One region of the Cupriavidus sp. C2SS-8b genome, then DNA from elsewhere that is predicted to be linked to it. Evidence: predicted binding sites of a transcription regulator. Region 1 holds the regulator's gene; the other holds the start of a gene.

The links. The regulator sigma-54, encoded in region 1, starts transcription at its own class of promoters, with help from an activator protein. The targets are predictions, from matches to a motif close to TGGCANGNAANCTGCTTT.
Region 2: ACIGJB_RS02830 (pilin) is a predicted target of sigma-54. The motif match lies at 5,677-5,694, and genes of this name have one in related genera.

Annotation. Positions count from the first base shown of each region.
Region 1 covers NZ_CP172716.1:404,354-411,849, forward strand. Annotated here, with positions in the region: gene hprK (HPr(Ser) kinase/phosphatase) at 1-708, opposite strand, end outside; gene ACIGJB_RS01875 (PTS sugar transporter subunit IIA) at 783-1,238, opposite strand; gene hpf (ribosome hibernation-promoting factor, HPF/YfiA family) at 1,621-1,974, opposite strand; gene ACIGJB_RS01885 (RNA polymerase factor sigma-54) at 2,024-3,502, opposite strand; gene lptB (LPS export ABC transporter ATP-binding protein) at 3,601-4,401, opposite strand; gene lptA (lipopolysaccharide transport periplasmic protein LptA) at 4,431-5,072, opposite strand; gene lptC (LPS export ABC transporter periplasmic protein LptC) at 5,160-5,786, opposite strand; gene ACIGJB_RS01905 (KpsF/GutQ family sugar-phosphate isomerase) at 5,812-6,795, opposite strand; gene ACIGJB_RS01910 (monovalent cation:proton antiporter family protein) at 6,934-7,496, shown strand, end outside.
Region 2 covers NZ_CP172716.1:612,394-619,889, reverse strand. Annotated here, with positions in the region: partial or broken gene ACIGJB_RS02855 (cyclic pyranopterin monophosphate synthase MoaC) at 375-566, shown strand; gene ACIGJB_RS02850 (GGDEF domain-containing protein) at 618-1,877, opposite strand; gene ACIGJB_RS02845 (hypothetical protein) at 2,173-2,667, shown strand; gene ACIGJB_RS02840 (YMGG-like glycine zipper-containing protein) at 2,664-3,191, shown strand; gene ACIGJB_RS02835 (PglL family O-oligosaccharyltransferase) at 3,196-4,992, opposite strand; gene ACIGJB_RS02830 (pilin) at 5,112-5,606, opposite strand; gene ACIGJB_RS02825 (TerC family protein) at 5,927-6,622, opposite strand; gene sucD (succinate--CoA ligase subunit alpha) at 6,895-7,496, opposite strand, start outside.

The DNA of each region.
Region 1 (7,496 bases):
CAGCTTCATCTTCATCTTCCGCCGTACGGCGGTCTCGCCGAAGATCGTCTTGATATCGAGCAGGCCCAGGCCGCGTACTTCGAGCAGGTTCTGCAGCAGCGGCGGGCAGCGGCCTTCAATGAAATCCGGTCCCAGGCGCACGAAATCCACCGCGTCGTCGGCGACCAGGCCGTGGCCGCGCGAGATCAGTTCCAGGCCGAGTTCGCTCTTGCCCAGGCCCGACTCGCCCATGACCAGCACGCCCATGCCGAGGATGTCGAGGAACACGCCGTGCATGGTCACGCGCGGCGCCGAGATTCGCGACAGGTACAGCCGCAGGTGGTCGATGACCGCCGCCGAGGAGACCGGCGTGGTGAACAGCGGCGTGGAAGAGCGCGTGCAGCGCAGTTCCAGGTCCGGCGGCGGCTCCATGCCGTCGGCCACGACCAGGAACGGCGGCTCGAGCAGGATCAGCTCGCCCATCTGGCGCTTGCGGGTCTCGTCGTCGAGGCGCTGGTAATAGGTGATTTCGGGCTTGCCGAGCACCTGGATCCGGTTCGGGTGAATCAGGTTCAGGTGGCCGACCAGGTCCGCGGCCGAGGTGGCCTCGCGGGCAAACTCCACGTCGAAGGCGCGATCCGCACCCTCCAGGCCAGCCACCCACGAGAGTTTGATGTCGGCTGCGTTGTCGTCGAAGATCGACTGGGAGGTGACGCCGGTGAGTTCCATGCGTGATGACTTTCGGGGCGGGGACTGTGCCGGATTTTACGATGGTCCGGTCTGTTGCCAGCCCAGGGGAGGGATCAGGGATGCCACTGCGTCAGGAGTTCATGGACCGCGTCCGGCGTGGCCAGGGTTGCCAGGCCTTCGCGCATGTCGCGATCCGACAGCAGCTGGGCGATTTCGGAAAGAATCTCGAGATGCTGCTGCGTAGCCTGTTCCGGCACCAGCAGGAAGATCAGCAGCGAGACCGGCTTGCCATCCGGCGATTCGAACGGGATCGGCTCGGCCAGCCGCATGAAGGCCGCCAGCGGTTGCTTCAGTCCCTTGATGCGCCCGTGCGGAATGGCCACGCCCGCGCCCAGGCCGGTCGAACCGAGCGACTCGCGCGCGAACAGGTTGTCGGTCACGGTCGCCCGCGCCACGCCATGGTTGTTCTCGAATAAGAGCCCGGCTTGCTCGAATACACGCTTCTTGCTGGTGACGCTGACGTCGAGGTTGATGTTGCCGGGTGGCAGCAGTTTGGCCAAACGATTCATGGGCGATGCGAGGATTTCAGTTAGCAGGCAGATCGGACTGCTCAGCCCGGAAACGAAGTGGGGCCGGTTTGCGGCCACGCCATGGCTCACCAGGCGTTCGGCCATTATAGAGCAGCGTCTCCCCTGTCCTTGTGCAATGCAGCGCCGGGCCCCTGTATGGCCCGGTCCGTGCTGGTGCCGCCACACCTGGGTACGGTGGCCGCGCCGGAGTCGCCACGCGCGATGTCTTGGAGAGCATACACCGTGCTGCGCCAGTTGCGAACACTTGTGTCCAGGACGCGCGCCAGGTCAGGGCTACAGATGCAAAAAAGCCGCGCTACATGGCGCGGCTTGCTTTTATCAGTCCTGTTTCAATGCCCAGCCTTGCGGCTGGCAGGCTTGATCATTGCTGCTGTAGTTGAGACTCGGCCATCTGGTACTTGACCGCTTCGCGGTCGTGGCCTTGAACGCGGTCCTTATAGCGAAGCACCTGGCGGTCCAGCTTGTCGACAAGTGCGTCGATGGCCGCATACAGGTCTTCGTGATGGGCTTCCACAAAAATGTCCTTGCCCCGAAGGTGCAAATTGATTTCCGCGTACTGACGCCTGTCCTTTTCCTTGTGATTGTCGACTGAGAGTAGCACGCTGACGCCAATGACTTGATCGAAATGCCTGACGATACGCTCCAGCTTCGTTTCCACGTACTCACGCAGCGGCGGCGTGATGTCCAGGTGGTGTCCACTGATCTTGAAGTTCATAGCGCTTCTCCTTCTGAAAGAGCTGCACCAGGCAGGCGGTGCAACTCGGCTACAAAGTCTTGCGGAGATTGACAGCAGGGATCTTCAGGGCTTCGCGATACTTGGCGACGGTACGGCGCGCGACAACGAAGCCTTGTTCACCCAGCAATTCGGCAATTCGGCTGTCGGAAAGAGGACTCCTCGGGTCTTCGGCTCCTATAAGTTGCTTGATCAAGGCGCGGATCGCCGTTGAGGAAGCCGCCCCACCGGTTTCGGTGGAAACGTGGCTGCCAAAAAAGTACTTCAGTTCGAAAGTACCCATCGGCGTTGCCATGTATTTATTGGTCGTCACCCGGGATATGGTTGACTCGTGTAATCCCAGTGTATCGGCAATCTCCCGCAAAACCAAGGGGCGCATCGCGATTTCCCCGTGCGTGAAGAAGTTCTTCTGACGCTCGACAATCGCCTGCGAAACTCGCAGGATCGTGTCGAACCTTTGCTGGATATTCTTGATCAGCCAGCGCGCTTCCTGCAGCTTTTGCTGCAGCCCCGCGGCACCGGATTCTCCCTTGGCGCCACGCAGGATCTGCGCGTACATGTCGTTGATGCGCAGGCGCGGCATCACATCCGGATTGAGCTGCGCGATCCAGCCGCCGCCGCCCTTGCGCACGAATACGTCGGGCACCACGAAGTCCGCTTCAGGGCGGCTGTATGCGTGGCCCGGGTAGGGCGCGAGCGAGCGGATCAGTTCATGCGCGGCCTTGAGCGCTGCTTCATCCACCTGCAGTGCTTTTTTCAGGCGCGTGTAGTCGCGCACGGCAAGCAGTTCGAGATGATGGTTGACGATCGAGAGCGCCAGCTCGCGCTGCGGATGCTGCAGCCGGCGCAGTTGCAAGCTCAGGCATTCGGCGGCATTGCGCGCGCCCACGCCGGGCGGGTCGAAGCTTTGCAGCAGCGTGAGGATCGCCTGCAATTCGTCGACCTCGAATTCGAGTTCCTCGGGCAACTCGGTGCAGATCTCGTCGAGCGACGCGCTCAGGTAGCCATCGTCGTCGAGCGATTCGATCAGGAAGATCGCCAGGCCCTTGTCGCGCGTCGAGATCTTCAGCGGCGCGAGCTGCTCCATCAGGTGTTCGCGCAGGGTGGGTTCGGCGTCGCGCAGCTGCATGGGCGTCTTCTCGTCGTCCTCACCCTGCGGGCGCCGCGCGAAATCGTCCAGGCTCCAGTCGCTGCCGTAATCTTCGCTACCGCTGTCGCTATAGCTCTCATCCTCGCTGGCCGGGCTGCTGGCGTTCGCGTCGCTGTTGCCCTGCGGTTCGGCCGGTGCGGGCGCGGGTGCGCTCTGCAGGTTGACCGAGCCATCGGCCGCCACGCGCAGCGGGCTGTCGATCCAGTCGTTCTCGCGCTCCAGCAGCGGGTTTTCCGTCAAGGCCTGCTCGACTTCCTGCTGCAGCTCAAGCGTAGAAAGTTGCAGCAGCCGGATCGACTGCTGCAGTTGCGGCGTGAGTGCCAGATGCTGGGAGAGACGGAGCTGTAGCGACGGTTTCATGCGACCTATTCTATGCGCATCCAACCGATGTTGGAACGGAAATTGCTATCGCTGATGCTGCCTGATCGTCTCTGCCAAGCGCACCTGCCGCCCCGGCTTCACATGCGGAAGTTTTCGCCCAGGTAGACGCGGCGCACCGACTCGTTGGCGATGATTTCGTCGGGCTGGCCCGATGCGAGTACGGTGCCTTCGCTGATGATGTACGCGTGGTCGCAGATGCCAAGCGTCTCGCGCACGTTGTGGTCGGTGATCAGCACGCCGATATTGCGCGCCTTGAGGAAGCTGACGATGCGCTGGATCTCGCCGACCGCGATCGGGTCCACGCCGGCGAACGGTTCATCGAGCAGGATGAAGCGTGGCGAGGAAGCCAGCGCGCGGGCGATTTCCACGCGGCGGCGCTCGCCGCCCGACAGCGACAGCGCAGGGTTGTTGCGCAGGTGGGCGATCTGCAGGTCGTCGAGCAGCGTATCGAGGCGGCTGTCGATCTCGGCCTTCGGCAGCGGCTTGCCGTTGACCAGCTGCAGCTCCAGCACCGCGCGGATGTTCTCTTCCACATTGAGCTTGCGGAACACCGACGCTTCCTGCGGCAGGTAGGAGAGGCCCATGCGCGCGCGCTCGTGGATGGCCAGGCCGCTGATGTGCTGGCCGTCGAGCACGATATCGCCCTCGTCCAGCGCGACGAGGCCCACGATCATGTAGAACGACGTGGTCTTGCCCGCGCCATTGGGGCCGAGCAGGCCCACCACCTCGCCGCTCTTCACCTCGAGCGATACGTCCTTCACCACCGTGCGCGACCCGTAGCGCTTCTTCAGGTGGCGCACGACCATCGTGCTGCTGTCGGCACGGGCGTCGGGAGCGGCGGAAGCGGGCGTGGGGGCGAGCATTGCGGTATCGGTCATGGTGGCGGTGATGCGTTCGGGCGCGTGATTCAGGGCTTGCTGGACGGCGCGGGTGCCGACTTCAGGTCGAGGGGCGGGCTGGCGGCCGCACCGCTGGCCTCCTGGCGCGGCGAGAGCACGGCGCGCACGCGTCCCGACGGATTGCCGGCCGACGTGTTGTCGCCGCCGCCGGCGGCGGTGTAGAACTCGTTGCGGCTGTCATAGGTCAGGACCGCGCCGCGGATCTCGTCGACCAGCTTGGCCCCCTGCAGCCGCGCCATGCGCGCGTGGCCGATCAGCTTGGACACCTCCTGCTTGCCATCGTATTCGATGCGGTCGCCCCAGCCGTCCATGTACTCGTCCACGCCTTCACGCTTCTGGCGGATATAGGCCTGCTTGCCGCCCTTGGCCGTGGCCACCGCGTACTGGTAGCCCTCGGGGTCGGTGCGGATCTCGGCCGCGTCCGACTTCAGCACCATGGTGCCCTTGGTCAGGACCACGTTGCCGGTCAGCGTGTAGATCTGCTTGACGTCGTCGTAGCTGGCGTTGTCGGCTTCCAGGACCAGCGGCTTGTCCTTGTCCGCGCGTTCGGCATGGGCGCCCAGCGGCGCCAGCGCGGCAATCGCGGTGGCCACGGCCAGCAGCAGCGGGGCGGCGCTCCGGCGGGACAGGGTCGTCAGGGAAGCAATCATGTTGGCAAGGGTCGCAGAAAAGCGGAGGGTCGGGCGCGATGCTCAGGTCCGCGGTGCCGCCCCGTCGGGCGCGGGCGGCTGTTGTTGTCAGGATCCCGGAGTCCGGGTGGGCGCACCGGTGATGATGGTGCCGCGTACGTTGCCCAGCAATTGTACTTCGCGGGTAACGTTGTTGAAGACCAGCCCGTTGGCGGTCATGACCGACGGGCCGCGCGTGAGCTTCACGGCCTTGTCGGTCTTGACGATGTCGTCATTGACCAGGACCTGGAAGTACTCCGACGCGGCCGTCATCAGCGGGTCCTTTGCGGCATCGGCGCCCTTTTGCCGCTCGATGAAGCCGTTGCCGTACAGGTCGATCACCGAGCCTTCGGCATTCATGCGGCCGCGATCGGCGCGCGCGGTGACCGGCGGACGCTCGGGCTGGTAGGCGCGCATGGCGGGACGGGTGAACTCGTAGGTCTGGTCGTCGTCGTAATGGACCATCTTGTCGCCGGTGAAGCGCATCTTGGTGCTGCCGTCCTGCGCGAGTTCGGTGGCCGAGAAACGCTCCATGTAGTAGTCGGGCTCGTGCTTGCGCACGGTCGGCGCCTTGGTGCCTTCCTGCTGCGTATTGACTTGCACCAGCCAGAACGTGCTCCCGGCCACCACGGCCATCAGCAGCAGCGGCAGCAGCCGCAGGACGATCCCGGTGAGGGAGGACAGGAGTGCCTGCATGGTCTCGTTGCGTTCGCGGTGCGCTTCAGATGACCTTGGCGCGGGTCAGGTCGTGAATGTGCAGCGCGCCCACCAGGCGCCCGTCATGGTCCACCACCAGCAGCTGGTTGATGCGGTTGGCCTCCATGACCTGCACGGCTTCGACGGCGAGCTGGTCTTCATGGACCACTTGCGGGTTCCGGTGCATCACCTCGCCGATCGGCACGGTCTTCCAGTCGCGCGGGGTTTCCAGCAGGCGGCGCAGGTCGCCGTCGGTGAACACGCCGATGGCGATGCCGTCCGGGTCGACCACCGCGGTCATGGCCATGCCCTTGCGCGTGATTTCCATCAGTGCCTGGGCCAGCGGCGTGTTCTCGCGGACTTCCGGCACGGCGTTGCCAGTGCGCATGACATCGCGCACGTGGGTCAGCAGCTTGCGGCCAAGTGCGCCGCCCGGATGCGAGCGGGCAAAGTCTTCTTCGCCGAAGCCGCGTGCATCGAGCACCGCCACCGCCAGCGCGTCGCCGAGCGCCAGCGCCGCGGTGGTGCTGGCCGTGGGGGCCAGGTTCAGCGGACAGGCTTCCTTTTCCACGCCGGCATCCAGGTGGGCGTCAGCCAGCTTGGCCAGGTTCGATTCCGGGTTGCCGGTGACCGAGATCAGCCGCGCGCCGATGCGCTTGACGATCGGGATGATCGACAGCAGCTCGCCGGTCTCGCCGGAGTTGGAGAAGGCAATCAGCACGTCCTCGCGCGTGACCATGCCGAGATCGCCATGGCTGGCCTCGGCCGGGTGCACGAAGAACGAGGGCGTACCCGTGGAGGCCAGCGTGGCCGCCACCTTGCGGCCGATATGGCCCGACTTGCCGATGCCCGACACCACGACGCGTCCGCTGCACTGCAGGACGAGCTGCACGGCGTGCGCGAAGTCGGCGGTCAGGCGCCCGGAGAGCGCGGCAACCGCGTCGGCTTCAATCTGGAGGGTACTGCGGGCGAGCCTGAGTGCTCGATCCGCATCGAAATTGGCTATCATGGCGACGAAGTATACCAACGAATGCGGCGACGCCCGGGGCCGTCCCGGCGAGCGCCGCGCTTGCCGTGTTCCGCCGGCAGGGCGCCCGTGCCGGGGCACGGCGCCGGCCAGCCCTGCCGGTTCTTCCTGAGCATCTTGATGCATTCTCCGCTGGAACTGACCCTGGTGCTGCTGGCTGCCGCCGTATTCGGCGTGGTCGCGTTCCGCATGCTGCAGCTGCCACCCATGCTCGGTTACCTGGCGGTCGGCATCCTGATCGGCCCGCACGCACTGGGCCTGGCCAGCGACACGGCGCAGACCAAGTACCTGGCCGAGTTCGGCGTGGTCTTCCTGATGTTCTCGATCGGCCTGGAATTCAGCCTGAGCAAGCTGCGCGCCATGAAACGGCTCGTGTTCGGGCTGGGCGGCTCCCAGGTGGTGCTGTCGATGCTGGCCGTGGTGCCGGCGAGCTGGCTGTTCAACTGGCTGTTCCCGCTGTCCTGGCAGGCTTCGGTGGCGCTCGGCGGCGCGCTGGCGATGTCGTCCACGGCGATCGTCTCGAAGATGCTGTCCGAGCGCGTGGAGCTGGAAAGCGAGCACGGCCGCAACATCATCAGCGTGCTGCTGTTCCAGGATCTGGCCGTGGTGCCGCTGCTGATCGTGATCCCGGCGCTGTCGCGCGATCCGGGCGACCTGGTGGTGGCGCTGGGCCTGGCCACCGC
Region 2 (7,496 bases), 210 kb from region 1:
CTGGCGCGAAGCCGTTTAATGTCGCCGTAACACGGTAGCAGTTCATCGCTTCTTTTCCTACGTGGGCGTGACATGGGCCGTCTCCGAATGACGACATGTGAACCGGCTTTTGATAACCATTGGGGACATGTGGAAGCGGACGACGCAGCAGCCGGTTTGCCGGTCGTAATGCAAACATCATCGACTGTAGCCGTGACCGTGCCGATAGACAGCTATCGCCAGTTGCAACGTCATCTCGTAAACTCATGGCTGGCGTTGGAGCGATTGCTCCATTTCTGCTCCACTTCTGCTCCAACACCGTTCCACTTGATCAACCGGATTGGTCAAGATCGAAGGTTTGAACGTTGACGGATGTTAGTAAGCACTCTCGCCCTATCCGCTGCACCGTGCGCACCGAGACCCGCGGCCAGACCGGCGTGGAGATGGAGGCACTGACCGGCGTGCAGGTGGCGCTGCTGACCATTTACGACATGTGCAAGGCGGTCGATCGTGGCATGGTGATGGGCGGAGTGCAGTTGCTGGAGAAGCACGGCGGAAAGTCAGGCGACTGGGTGGCTGGCGCTTAGACAGAAGCCGTGACAACCGGAAGCAGCCATCGGCGATTCGACGTGCCTCGTCTACGGCGCCTCGGTCCAGTCGGCAAGAAGCCGATGCCCGTCCGACGATCCTGAATCGTAAATCGTCAGCGGAAGAGAACCGGTCGCGCGCCCGATGGCTGCATCGGACCATTCGCTGCATCGGATACTGTTGCGGCCCGCTTCCTTGGCTTCATACAGCAGGGCGTCGGCTGCGGCAATCAAGGTCTTTTCGGTGGCACCGTGCCTCGCCACGGAAAAATCCACGGCCAGCACGCCAAAGCTGGCGGTAGTCGGGATGTTGCCGCTGGCGGCGTCGGCGGTCGGATTATCCACAATCGCCGCCCGCAACCGCTCGGCAACGGTCAAGGCACCGTCCAGGTCCGTCTGCGACAGGACCAGCAGGAATTCTTCCCCGCCGTAGCGCACCACGCTATCGACATGCCGGCGCGTCATCGCCTGAAGCAGGTCCGCCACATGTTGAAGCACGGCATCGCCGGTCTGATGGCCGAAGGTATCGTTGATGCGCTTGAAGTGGTCGATATCGCAAACCACGAGGGTCAGCCAATGCTTGTACCGCTCTGCCCTGGCAATCTCCATCGGCAGCAGCGTTTCATGCAAATGGCGCCGGTTGTAGCACCCGGTGAGATGGTCCCTGGTCGACTGGTGCTTCAGTTCGGTCAGCGACCGGTACTCGTCGCGCCATAGCCGGTGGTAGCGGCGGGCCGCCACCAGCCCGAAGCTGTTGGCCAGCAGCAAGAGCATCGTCATGGTCAGGGCATCCGACGGGCTCAGGTTCCCCTTCTCCACCGCGATCAGGATGAAGACCGCGGTGGCAGCGATAGCGATGCCCTTTGCAATGACCAGCCGGTTGGGAATGAAGATATAGACGACGATCAGCATGATGCACAGTGACATCGCGTGCCATGGGATCTCGGTGGGCCGGTACCAAACGATCAGCATGAAAGTTGCCATGCCCACGACCTCGGCAGCACTTGCGACGAACCAGTGCGCCGCGATGGATTCGGACTCGTCGCGCAGCAGATACAGGCCCATCACTGCCGTGATCGCGACCAGCATGCGGCCGACGAACAGGACCAGCGCCACGCGCCCATAGCCCAGCGCCGCGACATCCGTCATCGAAAAGGCCAGATAGAACGCCGAGCAGAACAGCAGTGTCAGATGAAGGGACGACCGGCTGCGCGTCAGGTGGTGGCGCTGGAATGCCAGCTCCGTTTCTGCCTGGCGAAACTCCACGCGCAACGGGTCAATGGCAAATTCAGATGGGGATTCGAGGTTCACGGTCTTGGCTGCGTGATAACTTCGAAACACTTTATTACAAATCTCGCCGCAGCGCGGTGAAGTATGAAAATCAAAGCGTCTTTTGCAACGCCTCGTCGCTCGACCGAACACCATGCGTACGGCTGGCGCACCGTGCCGTAATAAAGGTAACGACGCATTTCATGGCGCCGTGCGCCGCCGCCGGCAGGCGTAAATTGGTATTCAATACCAATCAGGCCAGCATGGCCGGACAGGCCGCGGTACCGCGGTACCGCGGTGCCGGCGCGGCCTGGCGCATTCGCATAGGGTGAGTTCGATGAACGGGCGCAAGCTTTGCCAGTTGGCGCTGGCTCTGGCGGCGGTCACCACCAGCGGCGCGGCAGTCGCCGGCCGGGCCTATTACCATGGCGGCGGCTATCACGGCGGCTATTACCACGGCGGTTACTATCGCGGCGGCTACTACCCTGCGCGTGTCGGCGTGGGCGTGTATTTCGGCCCGGGATTCGTGTACGGCGGGTATCCCTATGGCTACTATCCGTACCCGTACTACTATCCGCCCGCGGTGATGGCGGCGCCGGCGTCACCGCCGCAATACATCGAACAGGGTCCCGACGGACCGGTCGCCGCGCCCGGACCTGAAGGCGCCATGCCCTCCGAAGCACCGGCGCAGGCCTGGTGGTACCACTGCAACCAGCCCGAAGGCTATTACCCCTATATTCACGCTTGCCCTGGCGGATGGCAGAAGGTGCCGGCCCAGCCTCCGTCCGGTTCAGTCGCACCTGAATCGCCTGCGCCGGGGGTATCGTCATGAAGGCACGTGCTTACCTTATCCGTCGTTCGCAGGCTGTGGCACTGACTGTGGCGACACTGGCACTGGGGGCTTGCGCCGTGATGCCATCTGGCCCGTCGGTCATGGTGCTGCCGGGTACCGGCAAGAGCTTTGACCAGTTCCGGGCTGACGACGGCAACTGCCGGCAGTACGCATTCGGACAGGTAGGCGGCGTCAGTTCCGCGCAGGCGGCGAATACCAGCGCGGTGGGCAGCACGGTGGTCGGTACCGCGCTGGGCGCCGCCGCGGGCGCGGCATTCGGCGGCGGCGAGGGTGCAGCCGTGGGTGCCGGCGTGGGTCTGCTGACCGGTGCGGCATATGGCGCTGGCAATGCGCAGTACTCGGGCTACGGCACGCAGCGGCAGTATGACGCGGCCTACCTCCAATGCATGTATGCCAGCGGGCATCGCGTACCGGTCCACGGCAACATGGCGGTGGCGCGGCCGGGGCCGTCTTATTACTATCCGCCGCCCCCTCCGCCACCAGGGTACGGTGGATGGTATTGACCGGTCAGCCCTGTTCGGGCATGTGTCGCGCCTGCTCGCGCATCCATCGACAGAACTCGCGCGGCCGCGCCGCATGGTCGACGTCGCGACAGGCCTGATCGAGCGCGGCGTACTGGGCCGGTTCATCCCCCGCATAGTAGAAACGCAGGCGCTCCAGCCACGCGCGCCCTTGCGCGGCGTCTCCCGTCAGCGCCATCAGCCATGCGGTGCGGGCAATCATCGTCGGCGTCGGCAGCAGATGCACGGCGGCGATATGGGAAGGCAACAGTTGTGCGGCATTGGCGGGCGTGATGATCGCACGCTCGGCGACATCGGCTGACGCATACGGGCGGAACCAGTACGCGGGCATCGGCAGCGTGGCTCGACGCTCACGGCTGGCATACTCGCGCGCCTCGGCACGCCGGTAGTCCTGCCACATCGTAGCGAGCACGATCGCGCTGACCGCGGCGAACCCCGCCAGCAATCCTAGAGACAGCCAGCGCGGCATGTGCCATCGCCCGAAACCACTCGGCTCGAGCCAGCCCAGCATGAAGCAGAACGGCAGGAAGAAGTACAGGTAGTGCAGCGGGTACTCGAGCATCGAATGCGCGCACAGCATGGCCAGCCATGTCAGGACGACAACGGTTTGCGCCCTTTCGTCGCTATCCGCCTGCACCAGCCGGACACACACCACGCGCCACAACCATCCCGCCAACGCAATGGCCACGCCTGCGGTCCCGACAATTCCAGTCTTGGCCAGCAGGTCGAGTATCGCGTTGTGCGAATGCAGCGCCATCTCGACCTTCACGCCGACCTGCGGCAACTGCTGGAACTGCGCCCAGCCGAATTCGCCCCAGCCTACGCCGAGCCATGGATGCGTGCGGAACATGGCCCAGGCGTGGGTCCACAGCGCGCGGCGAGCGGATGTCTGGTCGGCGGACTTCAGTTGTGCGACGGTATCGAACAGGCGCCAGTCGAAGGCGTGGCTTGCGGCTTTGATGGTCGGCTGCAGCGCCAGCAGGACGATGACCGTGACGACTGCCGCAACCAGAAGGCCGACGGGTCGCTGCATCGGATCGATATCGCGACGCGCACCGCGCGCAAGCCATGCGGCGATGATGGCGTACAGCGCCGCGATGCCCACGTGCAAGACGCCTGTGCGTGAGCCTGACAGGACGATGCCGCTTTCCAGCAGGACCACGGCTGCCAGCCACATCGGGAAACGCAGCTTGCCGCGCGAGGCTAGCCATGTCGCGGCGACCAATGCCATGCCCTCTATGGTGGCCTGGTGATTGGGCTGGTTGACGTTGCCCCAGAGGCGGCGGTTGTCGTCGTAAAAATAGGCAGAGACAAGGCCGAAGCTATGGGACTCAAGGTGGAAGAGTTGGACCCACTGAGCCAGGGTGCCGAGCAGGCCTGCGAGGAGGAAAGCGGTGGCGAAGGCGTCTGCTACGGCACGGCGGTTGTTTGGCAACGTGGAAGCGCCATGACGCCACGCGGCGAGCATGACTGTTGCGCCGAGTGCCAGTGTGAGTTGCGTCGTGAAGCGACTGCCGGTCAGGTCATTGAGGCCGGAGGCTGATTGGAGTGCGCCGAGGGCGATCAGCCAGAGTGGAAGGCTTGCAATCGAGGAGATTTGGGAGTCGGACTTCGATCGGAGTGTCGATAACGTCAGCAAGCCAGTAAGCAGCAGGAATGCCGCCGCCGCTGCCCATTCGCCGTAGAAGGTGGCCTGCGGCAAAGTGTGCCGGGAAACCAGTAGCGGGAAAGCAATCGTGAGGACAAGAAAGATCGCCGGAACGGCGGTCTTGGGCTGCGGCATGCGACGCCTTGTTGGCAAAAGGCGCATGATAGCTTGAGGGACGGGCAAACAAAAAGCGCCCGAAGGCGCTTTGATCAGGAAGTAAGGTCTATCGCCCAAACGCAAAGACCTCGATCCAGTTACGGACAATCGCCCGAACCCGGCTTGAAGGCACGCGAGCTTGCTGATGCTGTAGTGCAAGTCGTGCCCGAATTCGTCCACGTCAGAGTATTGCTCCCGGCAGTGAACGTGGGCGTATCGACAATCGTAAGGTTCACGGGCGGGGTTGCTGTGTCGGTGGCACCAGTAGTCACAGTGATGACGCCATCCACTACTGCTGTCGCCGTGGCAACGGTGATGTTCTTCGTCACGTTGATACTCGGGATACCGTTGGCGCCCGAATCGCAAGCGGTAAGAGCCCCCAGTTCTTGGTAGCACATTGAGACGGCAGTTTTGACTGCAGCCAATTCGGCCATTGCACCGGCGGCCCGAGTACGCGAAGTGTAGTCGCTGTACTGGGGAATAGCGATCGCCGCCAAAATACCAATAATCGCCACAACGATCATCAGTTCGATCAGCGTAAAGCCCTTCTGAACCCGACGGCCCAGCTTTTTGATTTGTTGTACCCGTTGCATGAGATGACCCCTCGAAGAGATTTTAGGTTGATGCACTGCACGTCTTCGATCTGTGAAGTGCGGGGAGGATAGAGCAGTTACCGTGCCAAGCACCGATACCCCACTAACAGGGGGCCAGGCGACAAATTTCGTCACCCGGCAAATGAGCACCCATGTCCTAGCACCAAAAATTGTCAGTTGTCTGCCAATGTCTCCTGCCAGACCGACAAAATATGCGATAACTCACATAAGTTAGCCCCGCATTTCGGGGCATCCATCAGCAGAAAAGGGCAGCCACCAGGGCTGCCCTTTGCTATGCGGCGTTCAGAACGCCGGCTTCGTCAGGCTGTCTGTGCAGCGCGGCGGCTCATCAGCTTGCCGACCACGACCACCAGGAGCGCCCCGGCAATACCGAACACCAGGTGGGCATGCGGCACGTTGAGTTCGAACCAGGCGGCATCGACCGGATCGCTCACCAGCATTTCACCGGCCAGGTAGCCCAGCAGCGCAGCACCCAGCACGATGATGACCGGGAAGCGCTCCATGACCTTGAGCAGCAGCGTGCTGCCGAACACGATCAGCGGGATCGACAGGCCCAGGCCCAGGATCAGCAGCATCAGCTGGCTGCCCTCAGGACCCTTCTGCGCGGCAGCAGCCACGGCCACCACGTTGTCCAGGGACATGACGAGGTCGGCGATCAGGATGGTGCGGATGGCTTGCCAGATGTTGTCCTTGGCGTCGTGGCCGTCTTCGTCATCTTCGCCGGTCAGCAGTTGCACGCCGATATAGACCAGCAGCACGGCGCCGACGATCTTCAGGTACGGCAGGCTCAGCAGCTTGACGGCGGCCACGGTCAGCACCACCCGCATGATGATGGCGGCGGCGCTACCCCAGAAGATGGCCTTCTTCTGTTGCGCGGGCGGCAAGTTGCGCGAGGCGAGCGCGATAACGACCGCGTTGTCGCCGGACAGGACGATGTTGGTCAGGATGATCGATCCCAACGCAATCCAGAACGTGGTGGAAGACAGCAGTTCCACGGCAGTGCTCCTCGAGGTTTTCTATCTAATATGTCCGACCGCGCCCGATTGCGGCAGTTCGGATGTCTGAAAAAACAGACATGTATAGCGTGCGAACCTTTCGATTCGATTTCAAGTCAGCAGCAAACTTCTCGGGAAATACCCTAGGAAGCGCTTCGCCACAATGACATTGCCCCCGCACTTGGCGGGGGCAATCCCGCTCCAGCCACGCCGGAGCGGTTCCACACAGGGCCTTGCGCGCCGCATGAGCGCGCCGGGCCTGGATGTGTGACTTACAGCTTGGCCTTCAGCAGGCGAGCCATTTCCGACGGGTTCTTGGTCACCGTGATACCGCAGGCTTCCATGATTTCCAGCTTGGCCTGGGCGGTGTCGGCACCACCCGAGATCAGCGCGCCGGCGTGGCCCATGCGCTTGCCCGGAGGCGCGGTGACACCAGCGATGAAGCCAACCACCGGCTTCTTCATGTTGTCCTTGATCCAGTGGGCCGCATTGGCTTCGTCGGGACCGCCGATCTCGCCGATCATGACCACGGCGTCCGTATCCGGATCGTCGTTGAACATCTTCATGACGTCGATGTGCTTCAGGCCGTTGATCGGGTCGCCACCGATACCGACAGCCGACGACTGGCCCAGGCCCAGCGCGGTCAGCTGGCCCACGGCTTCGTACGTCAGCGTACCCGAGCGCGACACCACGCCGATGCGGCCCTTGCGGTGGATGTGACCCGGCATGATGCCGATCTTGATCTCGTCCGGCGTGATCAGGCCCGGGCAGTTCGGTCCCAGCAGCAGGGTCTTCTTGTTCTCGCGGCGCATGCGGTCCTTGACTTCCATCATGTCGCGCACGGGGATGCCTTCGGTGATGCAGACCACCAGGT